Regions from separate parts of the Wenyingzhuangia gracilariae genome, predicted to be linked through region 1. Evidence: riboswitches for the same ligand, from Rfam matches in the RefSeq annotation. Region 1 holds a riboswitch; the other holds the start of a gene.
The links. A riboswitch is a leader RNA that binds a small molecule or an ion and turns the genes downstream of it on or off. The one in region 1 is predicted to bind cobalamin.

Region 1 (4,941 bases):
TAATGGCATGATACAAGAAAACGGAATGCATAGCTTCACGTACAGGATTATTTCCTCTAAACGAAAACGATACATTACTCACTCCTCCACTTACACTTGCGTTGGTTAAATTGGTACGTACCCAATGTGTAGCGTCAATAAAATCAATGGCATTTCTACGATGTTCTTCCATTCCTGTTGCTACAGGAAATATATTTAAATCGAAAATAATATCTTCGGATGGAAAACCACATTCATCAACCATAATACGATATGAACGCTCAGCAATTTCAATTCTACGTTGGTAATTATCTGCTTGTCCAACCTCATCAAAAGCCATTACAATAACAGCAGCACCGTACATTTTTAGTTTTCTAACGTGTTCTTTAAAAACCTCTTCTCCTTCTTTTAAAGAGATAGAGTTGACCACACATTTACCTTGTACCACTTGCAAACCTGCTTCTATGATATCCCATTTAGAAGAGTCAATCATAATGGGTACACGAGCAATATCTGGTTCTGCCATAATTAAGTTTAAAAACTTAACCATAGATTCTTTACCATCAATCAGACCATCATCCATGTTGATGTCGATAATCTGAGCACCTCCTTCTACTTGGTGGAGTGCAATGGCTAAAGCTTCATCAAACTTTTCTTCTTTAATAAGTCTAAGAAACTTACGTGAACCTGCTACATTGGTACGTTCTCCTACATTGATGAAATTCATATCTGAACCTAGAACTAAAGGTTCTAATCCAGATAATTTCATGTATTTTGTTTGTTTTATTTCGCTCATTACTTTCGCTTAGTATTGAGTACTGAGTATTTAGTACTAAGTCTCAATATTATAACTATATTATTTCGTACAAAGTTGCTCTGCAACTTTTCTAGGCTCTGCTTTGGCCGCAATATCGGCAATAGCTTTAATATGTGCTGGTGTTGTACCACAACATCCTCCAATAATATTGATTAAATTCTTATCCAAATAGTTTTGAATTTGAGAAGCCATTTGTTCAGGAGTTTCGTCGTACTCTCCAAAAGCATTTGGCAAACCAGCATTTGGGTGTGCAGAAACTCCAAATTGAGTATTGCTAGAAATAGCCTCTAAATGAGGGACTAATGCATCTGCTCCTAAGGCACAATTTAAACCTACAGTTAATAATGGAATGTGAGATACTGAAATTAAGAAAGCTTCGGCTGTTTGCCCAGATAACGTTCTACCTGATGCATCGGTAATAGTACCACTCAACATAATAGGAACTTCTATGTTTCTTTCTGCTTTTACTTCTTCTATCGCAAATAAAGCTGCTTTTGCATTTAACGTATCAAAAACGGTTTCTACCAATAAAATATCACAACCTCCATCTAGCAAAGCTTCTGTTTGTTGCTTGTATGCAATGCGTAATTCATCAAATGTAACGGCTCTAAAACCAGGGTCGTTTACATCTGGAGACATGCTTAAGGTTCTGTTTGTGGGTCCTATAGAACCTGCTACAAAACGAGGTTTGTGTGGTTCTTTAGCAGTAAACTCCTGAGCTACTTCTTTGGCAATTTTAGCAGATTCGTAATTTAATTGATATACATAATCTTCCATTTCATAATCTGCCATGGCAATGGTTGTACTAGAAAATGTATTGGTTTCTGCTATATCTGCACCTGCTTCAAAATACTTTGCATGTATTTCTTTAATAGCTGTGGGTTGAGTGATAGATAACATATCATTATTTCCTTTTACAGAAACATGCCAATCTTTAAATTGCTCACCTCTATAATCTTCTTCGGTAAATTTGTATTGCTGAATCATGGTACCCATAGCACCATCTAATACTAAAATTCTTTTCTTAAGTTCTTCTCTAATATTTGCCATATGATTTGTTTGGCTAATGGGTCGTAAAAACAATTGTTTCTTACCCTTATTTCTAACATGCAAATATAAGGTTTATAGGCTTAATTAAAGAATTGTTTTAAATTTCCTTGTGAAAACACTCAGTTTTAAAAAACTTAAATTAGCACTAAATTTAATAAGAACAACCCCACCCCAAATTAATATGCCTAACAAAACAAATATCAACACTTCTAAATACATTATAATACAAAACTTAAAACTAATTATTGAATATTACCAAGGTGATTTAACTTTTATGGCTATAAAAAACTTAACCACACAAATTATTAATGATTCTAAGTTTAATAGTAGTTATGGTTTTATTATTGATGTTAGATTTACTAAGGTTCAAATGTCTAGAGAAGAGTTGTATGATTGTGGAACATGGATTTCTAACAATTTAAAACTTACCGGAGCTGCAAGAGTTGCCATTTACACAGCCAACCCAGAACAAGTTGTTGCTTCTATGGTATATGTGCTTAACGAACATTTTAAACGCAATCATTATGAAATTTTTAGTTCTGTAAATGCTGTTGCTAGTTGGTTGAGTATAGAAACAGAGCAAAATGATTTTATTCAAAATTTACTAAACAACATGTACGAATCAACTTACAAATAACACAATAGTATTTGTATAAGCTCCCTATTCAGTACTTTACATATATTTTACGTTTTATACTGTTTAACATTTAAAATATTATAATTTTGCCACGATTTTTGGTTGTACATTTTTTATATAAAACATGTGCATTAAAAGGGAATCAGGTGTAAATCCTGAACAGTTCCCGCTGCTGTAAGTTTCTCTGTAAAAAACAGAAACAGCTTTTTAACATTACCACTGTCTGCAAAAAGATGGGAAGGGTTAAATAAGTGAAACGAGTCAGAATACCTGCCAATAATTACAAAAACAAAGCTTTCGGGAGTTATAGCTTTGGGTAAATTATTATTGGATTTATCCTATTATTCCTTGGTGTTTTGTTTTAAAATAATGTGAATTATCAACTATTTTAAATACAAACAAATGACAAACAAACATTTATTAGCCGCTTTTTTAAGCATTTCTCTTTTTACTTTTACAGCTTGTGAAAAAGAAGAAAACATTGAACCTGTAGAGGATATTACTGAACAACCTATAGAAAAAGATAACGATCCAGAGCCTATAGATTTTTTTAAAGAGTATGCACGTCCTATAACATCAGAAAGTAGTGAATACATTTCTAAAGTTCTATCCTATAATCCGGCTGCAGGACAATACATTAATAAAAATCTTGGGAATTTAGAATCTGCTGAAACAGTAGTAGGTGGAAAAACAGGACTTATTTCTTTGGGAGCTTGGGGTGGTTCTATCATTTTTACTTTTGATCATACGGTAGTAAACAGAGCCAACGATAAAGATTTTATTATTTATGGAAATGCTTTTTCTACATTTTCTGAACCTGGTATTGTACAAGTTTCTTTTGATGAAAATGGAAACGGATTAGCAGACGATACTTGGTACGAAATTGCAGGAAGTGCACATGCCAAAGCCGAAACACTTCACAATTACACCATAACATACACCAATCCTAAAAGCAACACTAAAGCTGTTACTTGGACAGATAACAAAGGAAACAATGGTGAGTTAAGTGTTGGAACTCTTAATAAATATCCTCTTTTTATAAAAGAACAAGATCAAGTTACCTATTCTGGAACTAGATTATTTCCTACAGTAAACGGAACTAGCTTTATTTCAACAGAACCTTTAGAATGGGGGTATGTAGACAATTACGATGCTGATTATAGTAAAAACGGAAATGGAAATGCTTTTGATATTGATTGGGCTGTTGACAGTGATATGAATCCTGTTACTTTGAAAGGTATCGATTTTATAAAAGTATATACTGGATCGCAAGTAAACATGGGGTGGTTAGGAGAACTATCTACAGAATTAAAAGGTGCCGTAGATTTATCTATGGTTAATTTGGTAGAGTAACCCTATAGTTAATTACATAAAAAGGCGAATCTTAAAACAAGATTCGCCTTTTTACGAGTATAATCAAAAATGTTATTGATACATTTTAGTTCTTAATTCTTTAATTTTTGGATCATCTAAATACTCATCAAACGTAGCATATTTATCAATTACTCCATTAGGTGTAATTTCTATAATTCTGTTAGCAACCGTTTGTGCAAATTCGTGGTCATGTGTAGAAAACAACACCGTTCCTTTAAAGTTTTTTAACGAGTTGTTTAATGCCTGAATAGACTCTAAATCTAAGTGATTGGTTGGCTCATCTAACACCAAAACGTTTGCTCTGGTCATCATCATTCTAGACAACATACAACGTACTTTTTCTCCTCCAGATAATACGTTACATTTTTTTAAAGCCTCTTCTCCACTAAAAATCATTTTTCCTAAGAAACCTCTTAAATGAACTTCTTCTCTTTCCTCTTCTGTTTTTGCATATTGACGTAACCAATCTACCAAGTTTAATTTTTCATCTACAAAAAACTCTGAATTATCTGATGGCAAATAAGATTGATTGGTCGTAATTCCCCATTTATATTCTCCAGTATCCGCAGACTCATTCCCCATAATTATTTGGTAAAATGAGGTTACCGCTTTAGAATTTTTAGAAACTACCAATACTTTATCTCCTTTAGACAAATTGATATCAATACCTTTAAACAAAGGCTCTCCCTCAAAAGATTTAGATAAATTTTCTATGTTTAAAATCTGATCTCCTGCTTCACGATCTCTTTCAAAAATAATAGCTGGATATCTTCTGCTCGAAGGTTTTATTTCATCTACATTTAACTTTTCAATCATTTTTTTACGAGATGTAGCTTGTTTAGACTTGGCTACATTGGCAGAAAAACGACGAATAAAATCTTCTAATTCTTTCTTTTTATCTTCAGCTTTTTTATTGGCTTGCTGACGTTGTTTTGCTGCCAATTGAGAAGATTCGTACCAGAAAGAATAGTTTCCTGAAAAATGATTAATTTTTCCAAAGTCGATATCTGAAATATGCGTACAAACTGCATCTAAAAAGTGACGGTCATGCGATACAACGATAACTGTATTTTCATAATTTGCT
Region 2 (4,941 bases), 620 kb from region 1:
TAGCCATAAAGTCACACAATCAATTAATACAACAGCGTTTTTGGGTATTACAGCGCTTAAGTTTTTTTCTTCTTCAATAGTCGTCCAACGCTCATCTCTGTCAGATACATGTCTGTCTACACGTGTTTTAAAATCATCATCCCATATTCTAGAAGTTGCTAAATAATAAGGGGTTGGTGATAGTTCTTCGGCCAATTTTTGAGCATAGCTACTTTTTCCGGAACGTTCTCCACCTGTGATGTAATAAATCATACTTTAATTTTTAACAAAGATTGTTAAGTTTTAACGACAAAAAAAATGGATTTGAAAAAAAGACTAGTTTTGCAGAAAAATAAAAAGATATGACAGTTTCTTCTATGATGCCCGCCGTAACCCAAATGATTTACGATATGGGTTTAGAACACATGCTAAACGGAATTACTTTTGAGTGTCCGCAGCAAGCTTTGCAAGAAAAACAAGTAATGGTGCGTTGTGTTTTAGAAGACAAAGAATATACCAGCGATGAAATAAATACATTGTTTTCTGAAAGCAAAGCTACCGGAAAAAGTTTGTATTATGTAGATGAAGAAATAATGCATAACATCAATCCGTCTTTAGTTTTTACACAAGATGTTTGTGATGTGTGTCAAATTGATACTGAAAGTGCAGAAAGATCTTTGTCTAAGTTACCGGTAGTTCCTAAAACAATTTCTATTACTCCACAATCTTTAAACGATGTTTTTAAAGATGCCATAACAATTGCAACCGCCATGGGGTTTCCAGAAAAAGGGGAGCAATATGTGTTAAGTTTACAGAATGAAATTAAAAAAATAGTAGATACTCTAAGAGCAGGACTAACCTTGCCTAAAAGTGTAATGTTGTTAGAGTGGATAGATCCGTTGTTTAACTGTGGACACTGGATTCCTCATCAAATAGGATATGCAGGTGGAGTAGATTTGCTGTCACACCCATCAGGAGATAGCATTGTGATAGATTGGAACAAAATTGTAAAATACAATCCAGAAGTATTGGTAATTGCTCCTTGTGGTTATACTCAAGAAAGAACTTTGGACGATATGAAGTTTTTAGAAGCAAAACCAGAATGGAAAAACTTAAGAGCTGTGCAAAACAAGCAAGTGTATATTGCAGATTTTGATTTGTTTACCCAATCTTCTGCCAGTACTTTGGTAGATGGTATTAAAGTTTTAGCTAAAATATTTCATCCAGAACTTTTTCCTAAAAAAATAGATTTGGAACAGAAGTATTGTAATTATTTTGATAAAAAGTAATTTAGAACTAAAAAACAACGTACTTTTGCCACGATTTTGGTTTTTATGCTATTCAATGTAAGTTGAACCATAAAATTAAAAGGGAATCTTGTTAAAATCAAGAACTGTACCCGCAACTGTAAACTTAGCCGTAAAAGGTGCTTATTACATTCTTAAACCACTGTTTTAAATAATAGTAAAAACGGGAAGGTAGTAATAAGACGTAAGTCAGGAGACCTGCCAGATTCATAATATAAATTCTTTCGGGAGTAAAGGAAATTTATGATGAAACTATGTAAAGCGTTTTTTTTAATAAGCATATTTTGTTGTGCCAAAACTGTAGCTCAAAATGATTCTATCAATCGTTTAGAGAAAGTGGTCTTGTTGGCTGATACAACAAAGAAACAAGAAGATTTAGGAACTAAAAAAATAACGTTATCCGTAGAGCAAGTTGTAAAAAACCCAACAAACTTCACCGAATTATTAAGGTACAATAGTCCTATTGCTTTTAAAGATTATGGAAATGGAGGGACAAGTTCTGCCAGGTTTAGAGGAACATCTGCCACCAATACATTGGTGTTGTGGAATGGAATCAGTATCAATGCTATAGGAAATGGTCAAGTAGATTTTAATGCCATATCTGCTAGTACTACAGATCAAATTGTGGTAAAAAGCGGAGGAGGAAGTGTGCAATTTGGTTCTGGTGCCATTGGAGGTGTTGTTCAGTTAAATGATATACTCTCTTTTAAAAAGCATAAAAATTTTGATCTGTTTACCAGTTATGGTAGTTACAATACAAGTTCTAATTTTTTTAAAGCCAATATAGGTACAGGTAAATGGGCAATAAAGTTATCTTCTACCTATAATAGTTCGGATAATGATTATGTTTATTTAGACAAGAGATATAAAGATGAAAACGGAAACTTGTTGTATAATGAAAATGGGAACTATAAAAATTATGGAATAGATTTTAGTTTGGGATATCAATTTTCTAGAAGAAACAAACTTTATTTTTATACCACTAAATACTATGGAGATCGTCTTTTTTCTGATGGAATTCCCAATCCATCTAATGCAAATGAGCGCAATGAAAATTTTAATCAACGTAATTTATTAAAATGGAATTTCTCATCTAATGTTTTTCAACAATCTTTAAAACTAGCATACTTAACTCAGGAATTTAGGTACTATAGTAACAAAGCTTTTAAAAATTTTGGTTACGGAAAATCAAACAAAAAAGTAGTAGATTATGATGCTTCATATCGGTTTTCAAATGTTTTAAAGGCGAAGTATTTGATGATGTATGAATCTACAAACGGTTCAACAGATCAAATCCAATCAAGAAATAGAGAAGCATTTTCTTTTGGAGGGATGATATTTTATATGCCTACTGCTTCATTATCTACCTCTTTTAATCTTCGTAAAGAGTTTAATTCTAACTTTTCAGTTCCTATGTCTGTATCGTTAGCTGCAGAACAAAAATTAAATAAAAAGATCACTTTAAAAACCAATTTATCTACCAATTATAGAGTACCCACATACAATGAACTGTACTGGCCTATAGTAGGAAATTTAAATTTAGTGCCAGAAAAATCAAAGCAGTTAGAGTTGGGAGCAGATATAGACATTCATCAATTACATGTCTCAGCTACTTATTTTTATATAGATATAAAAGATAAAATTATTTGGTTACCTACAGGAGGTACTAATTTATGGCGTCCTAAAAACATACAACATGTAGCCAATCAAGGAATTGAGGGAGCTTTGTCTTACAAAGTATTACTGCCTAAAGAACAAAAACTTTTACTTACTGGTAATTATACGTTTACAAGTGCTTTTAACAAAAAAACAAATGCTTCTTTGCCTTTTGTACCACAGCATTTGCTCAATTATAACTTGTCTTATACATATAAAAGGTTAAGTGTGTATTTACAAGGCCTGCACCAAAGCAAAGTATACACAACAGAAGATACATTAAGCAATTATTCTATAGCTAAGGTTACAGTGTTTAATTGTGGAGTTAATTATAGTTTGTTAAATAAAAAACATCACAAATTAATTTTAGGGGGTAAAGTAAACAATGTTGGTAATAATCTATACTACTTTACCAATTTACGACCTATGCCCGGACGAAACTTTAATATAAATATTCACTATAAATTTTAAACTAAAAAAAATGAAAAAATACTCAATTTTTAAATTACTAATACTGCTAAGTGTTGTTTTTGTTTCTTGTACAAAAGAAGAAACTATTGTTCAAAATGTTTTTGAAACAGTAGATACCAACATAATTGTTAGCTCAGAGGGAAACTTTGGAGCTAAAGATGGTTCTGTGTCTTATTTCGGTAAGAATGATTCTGATATATTTTATTATGAAAATGTAAATGGATCAAAAGTAGCAGGACTAATTCAGTCTATTTGTTTTGGAGAAGAAGATGCATATATTATCTTAAATGATGTAAGTCAAATTATAGTGGTTGATAGATATACCTTTAAGAAAAAAGCCATTGTACAAACAGGATTAGGGAATCCAAGATACATGACTATTGTAGATAACAAAGGATATATTACCAATTGGGGAAGCGGTTCTGATGAAACAGACGATTATATTGCTGTTCTAGATTTAACAACCAATACAATAGAAGAAACTACAATTCCATTAGCGAATGGGGTTGAACGAGTAATTACTAAAAATAATAAGTTGTACGTATCTCATCAAGGTGGATATTCTTCTAACAACATAGTTTCGGTGGTAAATTTAGTCGCTAATAATGCGGTGACTACAATTAAGGTAAATGATAACCCTGATGAAATGTTTTTTAACAATGCAGGAGAATTGGTTGTTTTGTGTCAAGGAAAACCTTTAAGTTACGCTAGTACTCCGCCTTATTCAGCATTAACAAACACAACGTCTTCTATAACTTTTATAAATACAGCCGATAATAGTATTAATAAAGAATTGGCTTTTGCAGAAAATACAAGAGCTACGCTAATGTCTTATGATGACGGGAATATTTATTATTATGTAGGAGATAAGGTTTTTAGTATAAAAGACAGCGCTACAGAAATTTCAACTTCAAACGGTATTACTGTAGGGGCTATATATGGAATGAGTACCAAAGACAATCATTTGTTTACAGTTTCCTACTCATTTACATCATTGTGTAAATTAAAAGTTGTAAACATTTCAACTTTAGAGACCGAGTATAGTAGTGCTGTTGGTTTAGGGGCTTCTAAAATTTACTTTTTTTAGACTAATTAAATAGATTATAACGAATAATCTTACAAAGGGTGATGGAGTGTTTATTTATAACACCCCATCACTTTTTTTTATAGCTACAATTTACAATGAGCATTTTAAACCTTTATATAGAGGAAAGGAGTATAGTTAAACAAGTTTTTTTTGATTTATTGTGTCGTTACCTTTCAGGTCGGGCTATCACTACTCGCTTTTTTTGGTTTTAAATAAGAGTAATAAAGATTGTTTATGGGGTAACCATCCTAAATCTTTTCATATTTCAACAATTCAAAAAAGAGCTCAAACAAGTCGTTCTATCCCTAACGCATCTATATAATAAGTAATAAAGAAAGCTATATTAAAAAAAGAAAGAGTTAAGATTAGTGTATAAAGTACGAGTAATAAGGGGTTTAGGTATTTTAGAAAAAAATAAATAAAAAAAGGTTGAAAAAGATT

Region 2: another riboswitch for cobalamin. It lies ahead of ACY2IJ_RS13305 (TonB-dependent receptor plug domain-containing protein); the one in region 1 lies ahead of ACY2IJ_RS00865 (PKD domain-containing protein).

The regions. Positions count from the first base shown of each region.
Region 1 covers NZ_CM150748.1:233,772-238,712, reverse strand. Annotated here, with positions in the region: gene metH (methionine synthase) at 1-775, opposite strand, end outside; gene ACY2IJ_RS00875 (homocysteine S-methyltransferase family protein) at 836-1,846, opposite strand; gene ACY2IJ_RS00870 (hypothetical protein) at 2,028-2,483, shown strand; cobalamin riboswitch at 2,566-2,775, shown strand; gene ACY2IJ_RS00865 (PKD domain-containing protein) at 2,886-3,836, shown strand; gene ACY2IJ_RS00860 (ABC-F family ATP-binding cassette domain-containing protein) at 3,909-4,941, opposite strand, start outside.
Region 2 covers NZ_CM150748.1:3,017,333-3,022,273, forward strand. Annotated here, with positions in the region: gene ACY2IJ_RS13295 (bifunctional adenosylcobinamide kinase/adenosylcobinamide-phosphate guanylyltransferase) at 1-252, opposite strand, end outside; gene ACY2IJ_RS13300 (ABC transporter substrate-binding protein) at 342-1,268, shown strand; cobalamin riboswitch at 1,289-1,506, shown strand; gene ACY2IJ_RS13305 (TonB-dependent receptor plug domain-containing protein) at 1,530-3,413, shown strand; gene ACY2IJ_RS13310 (YncE family protein) at 3,424-4,500, shown strand.